Regions from separate parts of the Paenibacillus campi genome, predicted to be linked through region 1. Evidence: riboswitches for the same ligand, from Rfam matches in the RefSeq annotation. Region 1 holds a riboswitch; the other holds the start of a gene.
What was found. Region 1 has a riboswitch for glycine ahead of sdaAB (L-serine ammonia-lyase, iron-sulfur-dependent subunit beta). Riboswitches for the same ligand answer to the same signal wherever they lie in the genome.

Region 1 (7,747 bases):
GCTCGGTCAAAATAATCGAGTCGTGGAATCGACGTTGCCGGCTGATCAAGTTTCACGTTTTGTAGGCGATGGCAAAGCATATAAGCAAACTTTACTGCTTCATTATGATAACATACAGGTGTATGAGCAATACCCGATTGTAAGCGAATATTTGTTGCAGCGTTGGGAAGATTCCAGCTTCGTTTTGCACAAGTCGTTAAATAACGGCAATAAGCTTATTTTGACGCTGCCGTTTTCGTATTATTTATATCCGATGTATGATTTTTATTTGGAAACGATGGCGCGCATGTTAATCATCGTTTGTATTGCCGCTATTATTGCGCAATTGATTGCACGAACGCTTGCTAAGCCGCTGCAACAACTAGTTGAGGCATCGAGCTATGTGTCTGGTCGTCTAGGCGGTACAGAGCGTATACGGTTGCCCAAAAGTTACATTATGGAAATCCGGCAGCTCATGCGCAATTTCCAAAGTATGATCGATACGCTGGAACAGCAATTTGTCCAGATCAAACACGATAAAGAGCGTTTGGAAATTCGCGTCGTTGAACGTACATTTGATCTGGCAGAAAGTCGGGCACAGAAAAACGCCATTTTACGACTGGCGGTCGACGGCATTATTTCGACAGATAGTCAGCTGCGCATTACCGAAATGAATCCGGCAGCAGAGCGGATGTTTCAATGCGACAGCCAAGACGCCTATGGATTGCCATTATCGCAACTGATTCAAATGAACAAAACATCATCAAACAGGCAAAGCAACACTGTGCTGGCGACTCGTGTCGATGGCAGCACATTTCGCGTGGAGCTAACGCGCAGTGAGATATTAAACGAAGGTAGAGCGATGCATACGTTTTTCGTGCACGATCTGACCGAGCAGGAGCAGGCACAGGAAAAGTACAGCGAACATGAACGCCAGGTGAAACAGCTCACCGATCGCTTGATGGAAGAACAGGTTGCGGTAGAGGAGCAAAAGCGGATTACTGGCAATGTGCTGCAAACGGTGCAGGAAGGCATTGTGATCGGGGACACGAATGGCAATACCGTGTTTATGAATGCAACGATGCAAGTGCTGTTCCAAGTGGACGATTATACCGGGCGTTCAGTATCCGAGTTGCTGAAGCAAATACAAGCCAAATTAGAGACGGATGCTACGTCATTGTATGAGCGGTTACAGCGTCATGTTGCCGGTGTAGAGCAGTGGGAGCAAGGCAGTATCGTTGTGAGCAAAAATGGTTCTTTGTTATCGGTGCATATGACATCGCTGGCGGATATGAACAGCCATGAAAGTCAAGGGTTTCTGCTGACTTTCCGCGATTGTACAGAAGAACGCAGGATGAAGCAGTTGCAAAATGAATTGATCGCTGTCGTATCACATGAGCTACGTACACCGTTGTCCGCCATTATGGGCTATATTGAGATGTTATCGATGTATGAGGATATTCCGGCGGACAAAAGGCGTGAGTTTATGAATACGATTCAGTTTGAAGGCAGCCGTCTGTCACGCCTGCTCGATGATTTTCTGGACAGTCAGCGTATCGATGCCGGGCGTGTTGATTATATGATGGGACGTATTCAGCTTGTTGAACTGCTGCAAGTCATCTGTTTTCAATGGGAAATTCAGCAGCGTGATCGCTTGCGACTGTCGGTGCCAGAGCATGAAATTTACATTACAGGTGATCATAATCGAATGATTCAAGTAGTTAGCAACTTAATCGGCAATGCGCTCAAATATTCTCCTTCCACCGTACCGGTCGATATTCGTCTAGTGGAGCGGCAGGGACAAGTGATGATTGAGATCGAAGATTATGGGATCGGCATTTCAGAGCAGGATCAGCCACGCATTTTCCAGAAGTTTTTCCGTTCAGGTGCAGCGGAGGCAAGGCGGATTGGCGGTACAGGTCTCGGTCTGTACATTGCACAGCAAATTATTACAGCGCATCATGGTAAGCTGACCTTTGTATCCGAGATTGGCAAAGGGTCAACGTTTACGATTCAGTTGCCAAAAGCAGACGATCCCGCTGCACCGCAAGCGCATGATACGATTCCTTTGTAGCGCCTGTTTACAAGCGGATAATGAGCGATTTGCAGCGGATGATTGACAGCATTTGGCGGCTGCATTAAGCTAGAAGTAATTGTAAATATGTGCGGGAACCGGCAATGCTCCCGCACATTATAAGCGGCGAATGAACAGAGCGGGAGAGTTTGCGGATGAATGTAATCCGCCACCGAAGGAGCAAGCTGCCGGTCGCCAAACCGTCGGTTAATCTCTCAGGTACTAGGAACCGCTTTGGGACGCAACTCTGGAGAGAGCATAACAGCCACCCAAGGGGTATGACGGGATTCATTCTTGTCCAAACTCTCAGGTAACGAGGACAGAGCATACAGGCCATGCAGGCTGTATTCTGTCCTTTTTTGGCGCGTGCATGCGGATCGCAATTGCCGGAGGACGGAACAGCAGTATCTGCTCATATGATGCAGCAGCGGAAAAGGGGAAGCGTATGCGTTTTAAAAATGTATTTAATATTATCGGTCCATCGATGGTTGGCCCATCCAGTTCACATACGGCAGGGGCGGCACGACTCGGCAGAGCGGCGCGGCAGTTGCTTGGTAAAATGCCGGAGCATGCGGACATTATATTGTACGGTTCGTTTGCCGAAACGTACTGGGGACATGGTACCGATCTGGCGCTTGTTGGCGGATTGCTTGATTACGGAACCGATGATCCGCGTTTGCCAGAAGCGGCAGAGCTTGCCGATGAACTGGGGATGACGATTCAATTTGATAAAGGATCAGGTAATTATCCGCATCCTAACTTTGTGCGCTTGCGTCTGAAATGCGGCGAACAGCAAGCCGAACTTGCCGGCGCTTCGATCGGTGGTGGCAATATTGAAATTCATGAACTGAACGGGTTTGATGTAAAAGGATCGGGGCAGTATCCGACCCTTGTTGTGGAACATATGGACAGCAAAGGCGTGCTAGCGGACATTACACGCACACTTAGCGAAGGGGAGCTAAATATCGGCTTTATGGACGTTGATCGTAAATCGCGCAGCGGTGAAGCGATGACATTGATCGAGTTAGACGGCGCACCATCACCATCGGTATTAAAGCAAATTGAAGCATTGCCACATGTAACGTGTGCGATGGTCATTAATTTGGATTAGAAGGGAGGGAAATCGATGCAATTTCGTACATTAAACGAGATCGTACAGTTGTGTGAGGAAAGGCAATGCACGATTGCCGAGCTGATGATTGTGGAGCAGGTAAAAGAAACCGGTGTTGCACGCGCAGATGTCATCGGACAGATGGCAGCTTATTATGAAGTGATGAAAGAAGCGGTGCAGCGCGGCATTCACGAAGATACGGTATCGCGTAGCGGCTTGACTGGCGGCGATGCCCGGCGTGTGTATGATTATCTGAACGGCGGTGAGACAGCGGCAGGCAGTCATTCGACACGTGCGATGTCGTATGCGCTGGCAGTGTCCGAGGTGAACGCGTCGATGGGGCGCATTATCGCTACACCTACCGCAGGCTCATGCGGTATCATTCCGGGTGTGTTTGTGAGCACACAGGAGCGTTTTGGCTGGAGCGATGAGCAGATGGTGCTCGGTTTATTTGCAGCCGGCGCGATCGGTTATGTGATCGCCAACAATTCGTCCATTTCGGGAGCGGAAGGCGGTTGTCAGGCGGAAGTTGGCTCTGCGATCGGAATGGCGGCAGGCGCGGTAGTGGAGCTGCGTGACGGTACACCACAGCAAGCGATGCATGCTGTCGGGCTTGCTTTGAAAAATACGCTCGGTCTGATCTGTGATCCGGTTGCCGGTTTGGTGGAAATTCCGTGTATCGTGCGCAATGGGCTTGGCGCAGTCAATGCGTTGGCAGCGGCAGATATGGCGTTGGCAGGCGTACGCAGTGCCATTCCATCCGACGAAGTAGTCGATGTGATGCTACAGGTGGGGCGCTCGATGCCGAGCGAACATCGTGAAACAGCACGCGGCGGTCTGGCACAAACACCGACCGGACGTAAAATTACAGAGGAGCTGCGCCGGCGTCGGGAAAAAGCAGGTCAGTGATAGCGCTTGCTAATGTGTACGTGACGACTACAAGGAGTAGCTAGCACCTTGACTGCTTTCAATAGTGGCTTTGAATCCGCTGCATGATCTTATGTATAGCCGTAATTAATATATTGAAAGTGGTCTGTGTATTAAGGCATATACGTGCTAATTAGAACATAAACGCGCGAAAAAGGGACTGTCTATGGACAGCCCCTTTTTCGTATGCATTGTAGCGTGTACATCAATAACAGATGCAGTTATGGCGGTTCGTGTGATCGTCTCGCATTTATGAACAACTTGGTTGCGCTCATGCTGATTCGCTTGATGGCTATGAATGATGCAGATCGTGTCTCAAGCCTATTTTAGCAATAGGTGTATGAGCTGGCATAGGGCGTTTATATATGCTTAGTCCATTGACTGAAATTAATCTGAGTTTTGAATCTAGCTCAAGCGCTTATTTATAAAGAATTTAGTCCACATCAAATTTAAAATTCAACTTGGTCTGCGCAGTAGAGCTGTCTTTCCAAGCGAGGCGATTAATCGTTCAGCACGAGCGGACGAAGCTTGGCTTCGATATCGGTACGGCGCGATTCCAGAAATGGGGGCAGTGATAATGTTTCGCCCAGCGAATCCATCGATTCGTCCACATCAAAGCCTGGTGTATCGGTGGACAGTTCGAACAGGATGCCGTTAGGCTCGCGGAAATACAGCGCGCGGAAGTAGTGGCGATCGACTTTGCCGGAGTTGGGAATACCGAGTCCGGTCAACCGACTTGCCCATATATCATATTCCGCTTCATTCGGCACGCGGAAGGCGACATGGTGTACACCGCCACGACCGAGCCGTGCCACTGGCAATTCCGGACGTGTTTCGATATGAACTTCAGCGCCAGCGCCGCCTTCACCGGTCGCATACACTTCGATATCGGCATGCTGCTCGCCAATGAGCGACGGATACGAACCGACATGACGAAAACCGAGCACTTCGGTCAAAATCATCACTGTCGCATCAGGCTTCGCTACGGTTAGCATAACCGGGCCAAGTCCGACAATACCGTATTCGACAGGCACATCGGAGCCATTCCAAGCTGTACCGGCAGCTACGCCTTGTTCGCCATTGTCCGCCACGAGTATAATGCGTGTGCCTTCAAAATCTTGAAACGCGAGTGTATCACGTCCAGCACGTGGCTGGATAGGTTCATGGCTCACATTCAGTTCATCAAAACGATCTGACCAATATTGCAGCGCTTCAGTACTAGCAACACGCAGCGAGGATGCGGAAATGCTTGACACCCCCGGATAACTTGGCCCAATACCAGGCAGATCAAAAAACGTCAGCTCTGACCCTGGCGAAGCGACCGCATCGCCATAAAACAGATGATAGGAAGTCGTGTCATCTTGGTTTACGCCTTTTTTTACAAGCCGCATGCCGAGCACTTTGGTGTAAAATTCGAAATTTTGCTCTGCTTTGCCCGTCATAATCGATACATGGTGAATACCTTTAAGTTCCATCATTCTCATCCTTTCGGGAATAAAGTCGATCCGTTTACATCGTCATTCAATTGGTAGTGACAGCGGTCATCTTAGCTAGAGATTATACATCATGTACGGCAGCAAGATCGTAGTGCTGCAAGTTCAGTTCATAATTGAGATAATATTTTTAAATATTAAATCTTTAATTTAAGATAATTATAACACAGTATAGGCAAATTGCAATAGCTGGATTATGAGCAAAACCCCCTTGTCTAGTTAAGCAGACAAGGGGGAGATGAAACGATAGTCTAGCTTCAATTAATGATTGGACAAACCGCGTGTTTCTGCGCGTGTGAGCACGCGGACGCGATACTTATCTTGTTGCAGACCGATCGTTGGGAACACTTTGTTCAAGTCTGGGAATTTAGCTAAAATTTGAGCATTGTCGGTGCGCAAGTCCATTTTGCTGTAATTATAAAAACTAGCGTCGCTAACATTGCCAATAAAATCATTGTTGGCTACTTGCACATCGCCAACTTTTGGCACGACTACATCCGGTGTGTTGACGAGCATATTGTCGGTCATTTTGGTGCCGTTTGGATATTCGGGATGCCAGCTTGGATCGAGAATGCTGCTCCATAGATTATGATCATAGCCATACGTATCTTGTAGCACTTTACCGTAATTTGCCCACGGATTGCTGCCCGGATTCATCTCGCGTAATTGATCAGCAAAAATGCTGTTCACACCATGACTTTTGCTGTCACCGCGCTGATCGACCTGAATCATATTGGAGTCGATTACCAAATTGTTGGTCGCAATATTGTCATGTCCGTTTAACAAAATGCCTTTGGTGGAGCCTTGAATAATATTGTAGTGGTAGTTATCGCCACTGTCGGCACCATCGGAATAAAAGCCGTTGGAGCGCTTGTTATGATGGATAAAATTGTAACGCAGCACATTCCCATACGATGCCCAATCTTGCGCGGTATAAAAGGCGCCGGTATCGCCCTCAATTAAGGAGGTGTTATGCACTTCATTGTACTCAAACGTCAAATTGTTGCTGTACACGTAACGTACCGCGTCTTTGGGCACATCATGCAGCAAATTGTGATCAAACCGAATGCCTACCGAGTCACGCACTAGAATTGGCTCCAAATGCGTAAGTTCACCCACATGGTGAATATGGTTGTTCGTGACACGGCTGTTGGCTGGTGTCAAACTTTTCCGATCACCTGAGCGGTTTATACTAATGCCAAAGCCGCCGGTTTCGTAAATATCGTTGCTTTGAAACAGATTGTTTTGACCGCCAACATCGAGTATACCGCCGTTGCCAAGATTGCGCAGCGTATTACCAGCGAGTGTAATATGGTCGGTATTTTTCAATTCAATTCCGTTGCCCATACTGCCTTCGATCGTAAAGCCAATAAACTGCACATTGGAGGCGTTGTTAAACGAAACGACTGGATTGTCGTCATCCGCGACAATAATGTTCAAAGCTTGCAACTTGCCGGGCGGATAGTAGTACAGCTTGCCATCTTTAAAATCGAGCGCCCATTCGCCAGGTTGATCGATTTCATCGAGATAATTGAGCGCTTGCCATTCCTCAGTACCGGTACCGATGCGATACGGTGCACGTATTTTGGCGATATAGCCGCTATCGTACACATCATCGCTAACAGCGGAGTCGGTGGAGCTGTATACGTCATCATTGACCGCACTATAGGCGTCTTTGGTGACCGATGAGGATAGGGTTGGTGCCATCTTTTGCTTGTTAATGGAGCTTGAACCGGGCACACTTAAACCTTGATCGGTCAATTGAATCGGCGTATTTTGCTCGGCATCGCTTTCAGGGCTGGATGGTTTCGTTTCCAACAGTGAATCGTTACCTTGTTCTTCCTTGAGCGTCATCGTTTGAGCGCTGCCGCCATCTTTGTATACGAGATATGATTTGCTGGCGGTATCGTTATCATGCAGTGTATCGTCTTCGGACGGCGGTGTCGTCTGTGCCGCTAATGAATGCGGGCTTTGCCCTGATTTGGCTGCACTCGTGCTGGAGCGATAATCTTCGACCGCTTTGCTCCATTTGGAACCCATGCCACCATCGGGAATATCTTTGAGTGTGATCACATGATGCTTCGTATCGATCGCTTGTACCGAGCTTGTGATTGGACTCCAAACGGTGCGCCAAAATCCTTTTAAATATAACGGATGACCAGA
Region 2 (7,747 bases), 160 kb from region 1:
AACACGCGGGCAATAAAAACGGTTTTTGCACAGCAAAAGACCCTACTTCTCCGTGTTGACAAGCTCCAAACATGGAGCAATAAAAAAGGCTTTTGCACAGCAAAAGACCCTACCTTTTACACGGTTTATCCGAATTTGAAACGAATTGCTATCTGACCTCGTATATTGATAAAATGACATAACTGGCGGATGACGTATCGTCGTAAAGCGATCGATCAATCGAATGCAAGGAGACGATGAGCAATGAAAAAAACAGTACTGCACATTAGCAAATGGCTTGTATTTACCCCGTTGATTTTGCTGGCAGGCTGCTTGCAGCTTGAAGATTTGGTGCTGTTGTTTAAAGATATGCGCGCTAATCGCCAGCATGAAGGGGACGAGCTGCTGGCGCGGATTGAAAGGATTCGGAACTAATACTACACTTTATCATTTAACAAACTATACTTACACATCTAACAGATTAAATAGTATGACGCGATGATCATTGTCCGATCGTTGATCCGCCAGCCAGTCATAGCCAAAAACCTGTCCTCACCGCTCCCATTGCCCATCATACGGGCTTTAGATGCGTAAAAGAACAGGTTTTTGGCATTGTGTATAAAAAGGTTCAAACTAGCATTTAGGCACTTCAACACAGTTTGTTTTCACAAAACAGCGCTATCGATAACTATCCTAATCGTTTTAAACGCGACCCTTTTGACCGCTAACATAATAATGATGACGGTTGGAAGACATTGTGTACGACTTTGACCAGCTTGAACGTAATGTGTAGTCGATTCCGTCTTATGCAAATAGACTTATCTCACAAACTAAACTTCGCTGTATTGTATGACATGAAACTTCATTTTTAGCGCGGTCAAAATACTCGCTTGGTCTATTCACCAATCCGTTTGCCCAAAATCGCCAGATGGCGCTCGACGCCATCCAGCACGGCAACACGCGGCAAATGCCCCCATTGTTCAAAACCGAACTTACTCAGCAATGTACGGCTAGGATCATTATGTGCAAATACGAAGCCGAGCAATGTATGAATATGGAGTGCCGGTGCCTGCTCAATCGCATAACTTACCAGCTTGCTGCCGATGCCTTTGCCTTGGAAATCAGGATGTACATATACGCTTAGCTCGACTGTGCCGTTATATGCCGGACGACCGTAAAATGTTTGTAAGCTTGCCCAGCCAGCAATCCGCTCCTCTTGCCATAATACCCATAACGGGCGGCGTGCAGGATCATGCTCATCAAACCAAACCTGGCGGCTTTCGACCGTTACTGGCTCCGTATCCGCAGTCGCAAGTCTGCCTGGGATGGAGGAATTGTAAATGCTAACAATTTCGTCTAAATCTTGCTGACGAGCGATTTGAATTTCATCATTTTGCGTTTTATGCATATTGTTTGCCTCCACTACGTCGTTACATTTTCTATTTATTGTAATGGGTAAGCTGCTAACCGTCTATGCTCTTTCGGTACTTGTCCATAATAGGCAAGCCTATCGCTTAGCGAACGAATGTATTTTTGATCCGTACCGAGCGCGAAAAATATAAATTCCACAGCAGCGTCAATATTGCCGAAATGATCATGCCGGACACCATCGCAGACGTTGGCGGTACGACAAAAAAGGAGATGACCGTAAACGCCAAATTGATCAGCAAATACATTCTTGCCATACGTGGAAACGAACGCTTACGTGTGTACAGCAGTACAAGCAAGATGACCAGCAATACAATCTGTACAACTGCCACGATCATCTCATAGACGGACAGCGCGCGCAGACTGCCGTTGTATAACGCCAGCACTTTATCGATCTCCCCGCTAAGTTCCGGCGGGAAAATATTCGGATTAGCAACCAGAAACATCATAAATATGTAGGTTGGAATCGCAATCAATGCGATCAGCAAGCTCCAGTACATATACACCTGAAATACGATCAGCCAGCCTCCAAGTCCAACGAGCGGTGGACGACCTTGTGGAGGTTGTGGTGGACCAAATGGTGGCTGTCCCTGTCCATTCGGATTTGGCGGATAATTATTGTTCATTGTTGTTTCCGTTCCTTTCTGTTTCTAAATCGGTTGACGATCAATGGGCAACCGTTTAAGGAAAGCAGTCTATTTTTGCTTTCCTCGCGCTTATGAACTACAGCATAAACACGGTCTTCCCAACGATGAAAACGATCGATGCGACGCCGTATGCCTGTAGTTGCCCGCTTTCTCCAGTCTATCACAGCCATTGCCAGAATCCTATTTCAATCATGCAAAAGCTGTCGTTTACCGCCGTCATTATCGCTGCTGCTTGCTTCAACGCCTTTATACATGAAGCGATGATTCGATCCCCGTCTGCTGCTCGCTCCATTCCCACAAGCGCAGCGCTTCTTCACGATTTAGCGCACGTGACTGTACAGCATGCACTTTTTTACGATAATAATACTGCCCGGACTGCCCTTCAACCGCTGGATCGGTAGCGAGAAATACCGCCGTTTCTGCACCTTGCTCAGGCGTCTGGAAAAAAGGCGTATGCGCCAGCGCAGCCAGCAATCGTTTGCCAAAGCCGGTATCGCGATCGACACCGATGCTCGTGGCGACCGCGCCCGGATGTAAACAGTTAGCAGTCACATTGGAACCTTGCAGTTGCTCCGCCAAAATTTGATTAAAATACAAATTCGCCAGCTTGGACTGAGCATACGCCTTGATGACCGTATAACCGTGATGCAAATGCGGATCATCCCAGTGAATTTTGCCGATCTTATACGCTCCGGAGCTAACCGTCACAATCCGCCCGGACGGTGATTGCCGCACCGCATCAAGCAGCAGACGGGTCAACAAAAAGTGCCCCAAATGATTAACACCGAGCGACATCTCAAAACCGTCCTGCGTTTGTTTACGTTTTAAATTGACGACACCCGCATTATTTAGCAACACATCCAACCGATCATATTGCGCGTAAAATCGCTCTGCAAAACGACGAATATGGCTCAGTGAACCGAGATCACATTGCATTAGCGTCAGCCGATCCGACCCGCTTTGCTCACGCGCCTGTTGTAATGCCTGTTGTCCACGCTCCTCATTGCGGCATGCCATAATGACTTCATGCCCTTGCTTAGCGAGCGCAATGCTGGAAGCGAGTCCCATGCCTGAATTGGCACCTGTAATTAATATGCGTTTGTTGTTCATCATATAGCTCCTCTCGTGATGAGTAGATCAGAATGCGTCGATATAGCTAGGACAGCTAGGACGAGTAGATCGTATAAATCGCTTTATAAAATCACAGCGAACTTTCTGGTACTTGGATCATGTTAAATTTTAATTTTGGTTATGCAATCATATGGCTATATTTCGAAACTCAAAGCGGATGCTTCCCTACAACTTTATTAGAACTATAAACGCATACTACCGGATTAACGCACGAATAGCTTTATCATCGATAAGGAAACAGCAATACCGTACTAGGGCGTGTCTTCAAACTACTTTACAGATCGTTCGATACGGGTAATTTGCGTCAGACTGCGCTGTACAGGGTCTTATTTCCGACCTTTACGAACAATAAAATGATACGTAGCATCGTTTGAAGACACCGCCTAGTATGTATTTGTATCATACCTACGCGCCGAAGCCTATGTTATACTGGAACTAGAAGTTCGTATTGCAAATGGCGTTACTGCTTGCATAACATGTTACCGTTATCGGTCGTTGTTTAGTACAGTCAAATTTATAAAAGACGTATGGCAATCGTATCAAACATAACGCTCCATCGTTGTTCGTTTATCAATCGCCTATCCACATACAAATACCCGCACGCAAGCGCGTCCGGGTATCTGAAAGCAAAAGTTTCACATTACGTTTTTAAGTATTTTATGACAATTAACGAATACCCTTTTTACTGTGTTCAAATCGATGTGTCCAGTTCGGAGCGATGATTGCAGTTCGATCGATCGTTGAGGCGCACAACTTAATCCTGTGCATGCTCCGCATATGCCGCTGCATCCAGCAGTCCGGACAGCGCTGCGTCCAGATCACCATCTACTTTCAGTTCGATCATCCAGCCGCGTCCGTAAGGATCGGAGTTGACCAATTCCGGCTCGGTTTCGAGATCAGGATTCAGTTTGCTGACTGTTCCGGCTACCGGGCAAAACAGATCGGATACCGTTTTGACCGATTCAATCGTACCTACCACTTCATTCTCGCCTACTGTCCGTCCATCTTCAGGCAGCTCCACAAATACGATATCCCCCAGTTGATGCTGGGCAAAGTCAGTAATGCCGATCCGTATCGTATCGTCACCAATACGCTCCACCCACTCATGTTCTGTACTGTACAGCAATTGATCCTTAATCTCGCTCATCGTTTATGCTCCTCCGATTCTTGTCATGTTGGTGTCTTAATGCCACACCTGTCATGTTGGTGTCCTAATGCCACAAGAGTATAGTAAGCGAGTTTGCGCTGTCAAGAGGCTTGACATCGTTTACTCAATCAAGTATTAATATAATAAACATACATTTTTAAGCTTTACTAGTTTGAATGTTCGGAAATACATAACATCATATGGAAGCGGATGAACGTACAGGGAGAGACTGACCACTCGATGGCAGCGCCGAAGGAGTAAGCCGGGAACGGTGAATCTCTCAGGCAAAAGGGACCTGTACCGGACGCGGCTCTGGAGAGCATCCGGCGTATGGCAACACACGTTGCGGATCACCAAAGGGGAAACTTGCTTAGAACTGTCGAACGATTGTAGTCGACTACATCAGCCCTGTACAACAGGTAGCAAGGTAACTCTCAGGTATCAAGGACAGGGAGACAAAGAAATTGGCGGGTCATCTACCCGTTTGTTTCTCTGTCTCCCTGTTTTTTTGTGTGCTTTACTTGTGTGCTATAACGGCAACAGGGGAGCTAAACGCGCTACAACCGATACATCAAGACAGTCAATTGCATATACAACAGCCATGCAGATCAGAGATCGCTTTACCGGTTCATAGCTGTATGCTTCAACTTATAAACGAAGCATACAATGCGGTTTTAATGTTTTCTCTATACTATGACTTTGAGGTGAGCCTAAATGACAACCGAGCTGAAAAGAACACCGTTATACCCGCTCTACGCTAAGACAGGTAATCCGCGCTGTATCGATTTTGGCGGCTGGGAGCTGCCGGTACAGTTTTACGGCATCCAAAAAGAACATGAAGCTGTACGCGAACGCGCCGGCTTGTTCGATGTGTCCCATATGGGCGAAGTGATGTTTAGCGGCGCTGGCACTGAAGCCTTTCTGCAACAGATGCTGACTAACGATGTCACCCGCCTGCAAGACGGACAGGCACAGTACACATTGATGTGTTATCCGACCGGCGGTGTGGTCGATGATCTGCTTGTATACCGGATTCATGAGCATCAGTATATGCTCGTGCTAAATGCGTCCAATATCGATAAAGATATCGACTGGCTCCAACAGCATTTGCCGAGCGATGTGCAGTTGCATAATATTTCGGAACAAACCGCATTAATCGCGCTGCAAGGTCCACTCGCTGTCACGATTATGACTAAGGCAGCCGGAATTGAAACATTGTCTGCGCTGGCAAGCTTTACATTTGTGACGGATATCGAGCTGTTTGGTGCTAAAGTGATTATTTCGCGTACCGGTTATACCGGTGAAGACGGTTTTGAAATCTACTGTCCGGCAGCTCAAGCTGGTGACATTTGGAGCGGTTTATTGGCGGCAGGTGAAGCGGACGGTTTGCTCGCTTGCGGGTTAGGCGCTCGTGATACGTTGCGCTTTGAAGCGAAGTTGCCACTGTACGGTCAGGAGCTGTCGGCGGATATTACACCGTTGGAAGCGGGGCTGGGCTTTTTCGTCAAACTGGATAAAGGTGACTTTATCGGACGCGACGTGCTCGCTGAACAGAAACAAAATGGCGTACCACGCAAGCTGGTCGGAATTGAGCTGCTCGATCGCGGCATTCCGCGCTCTCACTATCCAGTTTACCGCGACGGACGGCAAATCGGTGAAGTAACAACCGGTACACAGTCACCTACGCTAAAACGCAATCTCGGATTGGCATTAATCGAAGCGAGCAGCGCTGAACTCGGCACACCATTGGAAGTGGAAATTCGCGGCAAGCAGTTAAAAGCTGAAGTGGTCAAAGCTCCATTTTACAAACGTCAACCGGTCAAATCATAAAGCTTTTCCGCTTATTTGATCGCTTATGATCTATTCGTTGATCTGTGGTGGAATGGTTCTAGTATGAGTAGACACGTATAGATGTGAACGATTCGATTCATTATATTCCGGCGTTTAATGCCGAAAGGAGCATCATGTATGAAATCCCATCGCTATATTCCGATGACCGCGCAAAATGAAGCCGATATGTTGGCTGTGATCGGCGCATCTTCTGTCGAGGAACTGTTCAAAGATATTCCCGCCTCCGTCCGTTATGAAGGTACATTGCCGATGTCCGGCATGCTGGATGAATATGCACTAACACGCCATCTGTCCACACTTGCTGGACGCAATGCCGATACCGATCGCTATACAAGTTTTCTCGGTGCAGGCATTTACGATCATCATGTGCCTTCCGTTATCAATCATGTCATCTCCCGCTCCGAATTTTATACCGCTTATACACCGTATCAACCGGAAATTAGCCAAGGTGAACTGCAAGCGATTTTTGAATTCCAATCGTACATTTGTGAGCTGACCGGTATGGCGGTTGCCAATGCAAGTATGTACGACGGTGCAACCGCACTGGCGGAAGCCGCTTCGCTCGCTGCCGCCGCTACCCGCCGCAGCAAAATCGTCGCCTTCTCCACCATTCACCCGGAATCCCGTGCGGTTGTACAAAGCTATGCGCGCGGTCTGAATTTGGAAGTCGTTGAAGTTGCCTATGGGGACGGTATAACCGATATTAGCGCCCTTGCCGACGTGCTCGATCACGATACAGCGGCAGTGCTCGTACAGTCTCCAAACTTCTTTGGCGGTATAGAAGGCATTCGCGCCGCTGCCGAGCTTGCTCACCAGCATGGCGCATTGCTCGTCGTCAGTACGAATCCGATCTCGCTCGGTCTGCTGGAAGCGCCTGGCAAGCTTGGTGCCGATATCGTTGTCGGTGATGCACAACCGCTCGGCATTTCGATGTCGCTCGGCGGGCCAACATGCGGGTTTTTCGCCGTATCACAAGCGCAAATGCGCCGGATGCCTGGTCGAATCGTCGGTCAGACAACCGATCGTAATGGCAAACGCGGCTTTGTACTCACATTGCAAACACGCGAACAACATATTCGGCGCGATAAAGCGACGTCCAACATTTGCTCTAACCAGGCGCTGCTCGCGCTATGTGCTTCTGTATATTTGTCTGTAATGGGCAAACAAGGCATGGTCGACGTTGCCGGCTTGAATGTGCAAAAAGCGCATTATGCTGCGCAAACACTTGCAGCGGTAACAGGCTGCACGCTCGCATTTGCTGCACCATTTTTCAATGAATTTGTCATTCGGTTGCCGGAAGGCACTGCTGCCGCTACGATCAACAGTAAGCTGCTAGCAAAAGGCATCATCGGCGGTTATGATCTCGGTCTGTCGTATCCGGAATTGTCCGGTCATCTGTTGTTCGCCGTCACCGAAAAACGCACCAAAACCGAAATCGATCAACTGGCAATCGAACTGGAGGCATCGCTATGACAAACGAAACATTAACCGCAAGCGAATCGCAAGCTGTCGATACAAATTTTGCCCAACAAGCCGTGATTGCAAAAGAAAAAGCATTGATCTT

Region 2: another riboswitch for glycine. It lies ahead of gcvT (glycine cleavage system aminomethyltransferase GcvT); the one in region 1 lies ahead of sdaAB (L-serine ammonia-lyase, iron-sulfur-dependent subunit beta).

Annotation. Positions count from the first base shown of each region.
Region 1 covers NZ_JAXSQZ010000002.1:260,949-268,695, forward strand. The annotation lists gene U1I11_RS06480 (sensor histidine kinase) at 1-2,053, shown strand, start outside; glycine riboswitch at 2,184-2,295, shown strand; gene sdaAB (L-serine ammonia-lyase, iron-sulfur-dependent subunit beta) at 2,499-3,164, shown strand; gene sdaAA (L-serine ammonia-lyase, iron-sulfur-dependent, subunit alpha) at 3,180-4,073, shown strand; gene U1I11_RS06495 (ring-cleaving dioxygenase) at 4,592-5,566, opposite strand; gene U1I11_RS06500 (right-handed parallel beta-helix repeat-containing protein) at 5,846-7,747, opposite strand, start outside.
Region 2 covers NZ_JAXSQZ010000002.1:98,324-106,070, reverse strand. The annotation lists gene U1I11_RS05835 (hypothetical protein) at 244-414, shown strand; gene U1I11_RS05830 (GNAT family N-acetyltransferase) at 875-1,387, opposite strand; gene U1I11_RS05825 (DUF2569 family protein) at 1,494-2,033, opposite strand; gene U1I11_RS05820 (SDR family oxidoreductase) at 2,301-3,164, opposite strand; gene gcvH (glycine cleavage system protein GcvH) at 3,940-4,332, opposite strand; glycine riboswitch at 4,543-4,639, shown strand; gene gcvT (glycine cleavage system aminomethyltransferase GcvT) at 5,047-6,162, shown strand; gene gcvPA (aminomethyl-transferring glycine dehydrogenase subunit GcvPA) at 6,301-7,656, shown strand; gene gcvPB (aminomethyl-transferring glycine dehydrogenase subunit GcvPB) at 7,722-7,747, shown strand, end outside.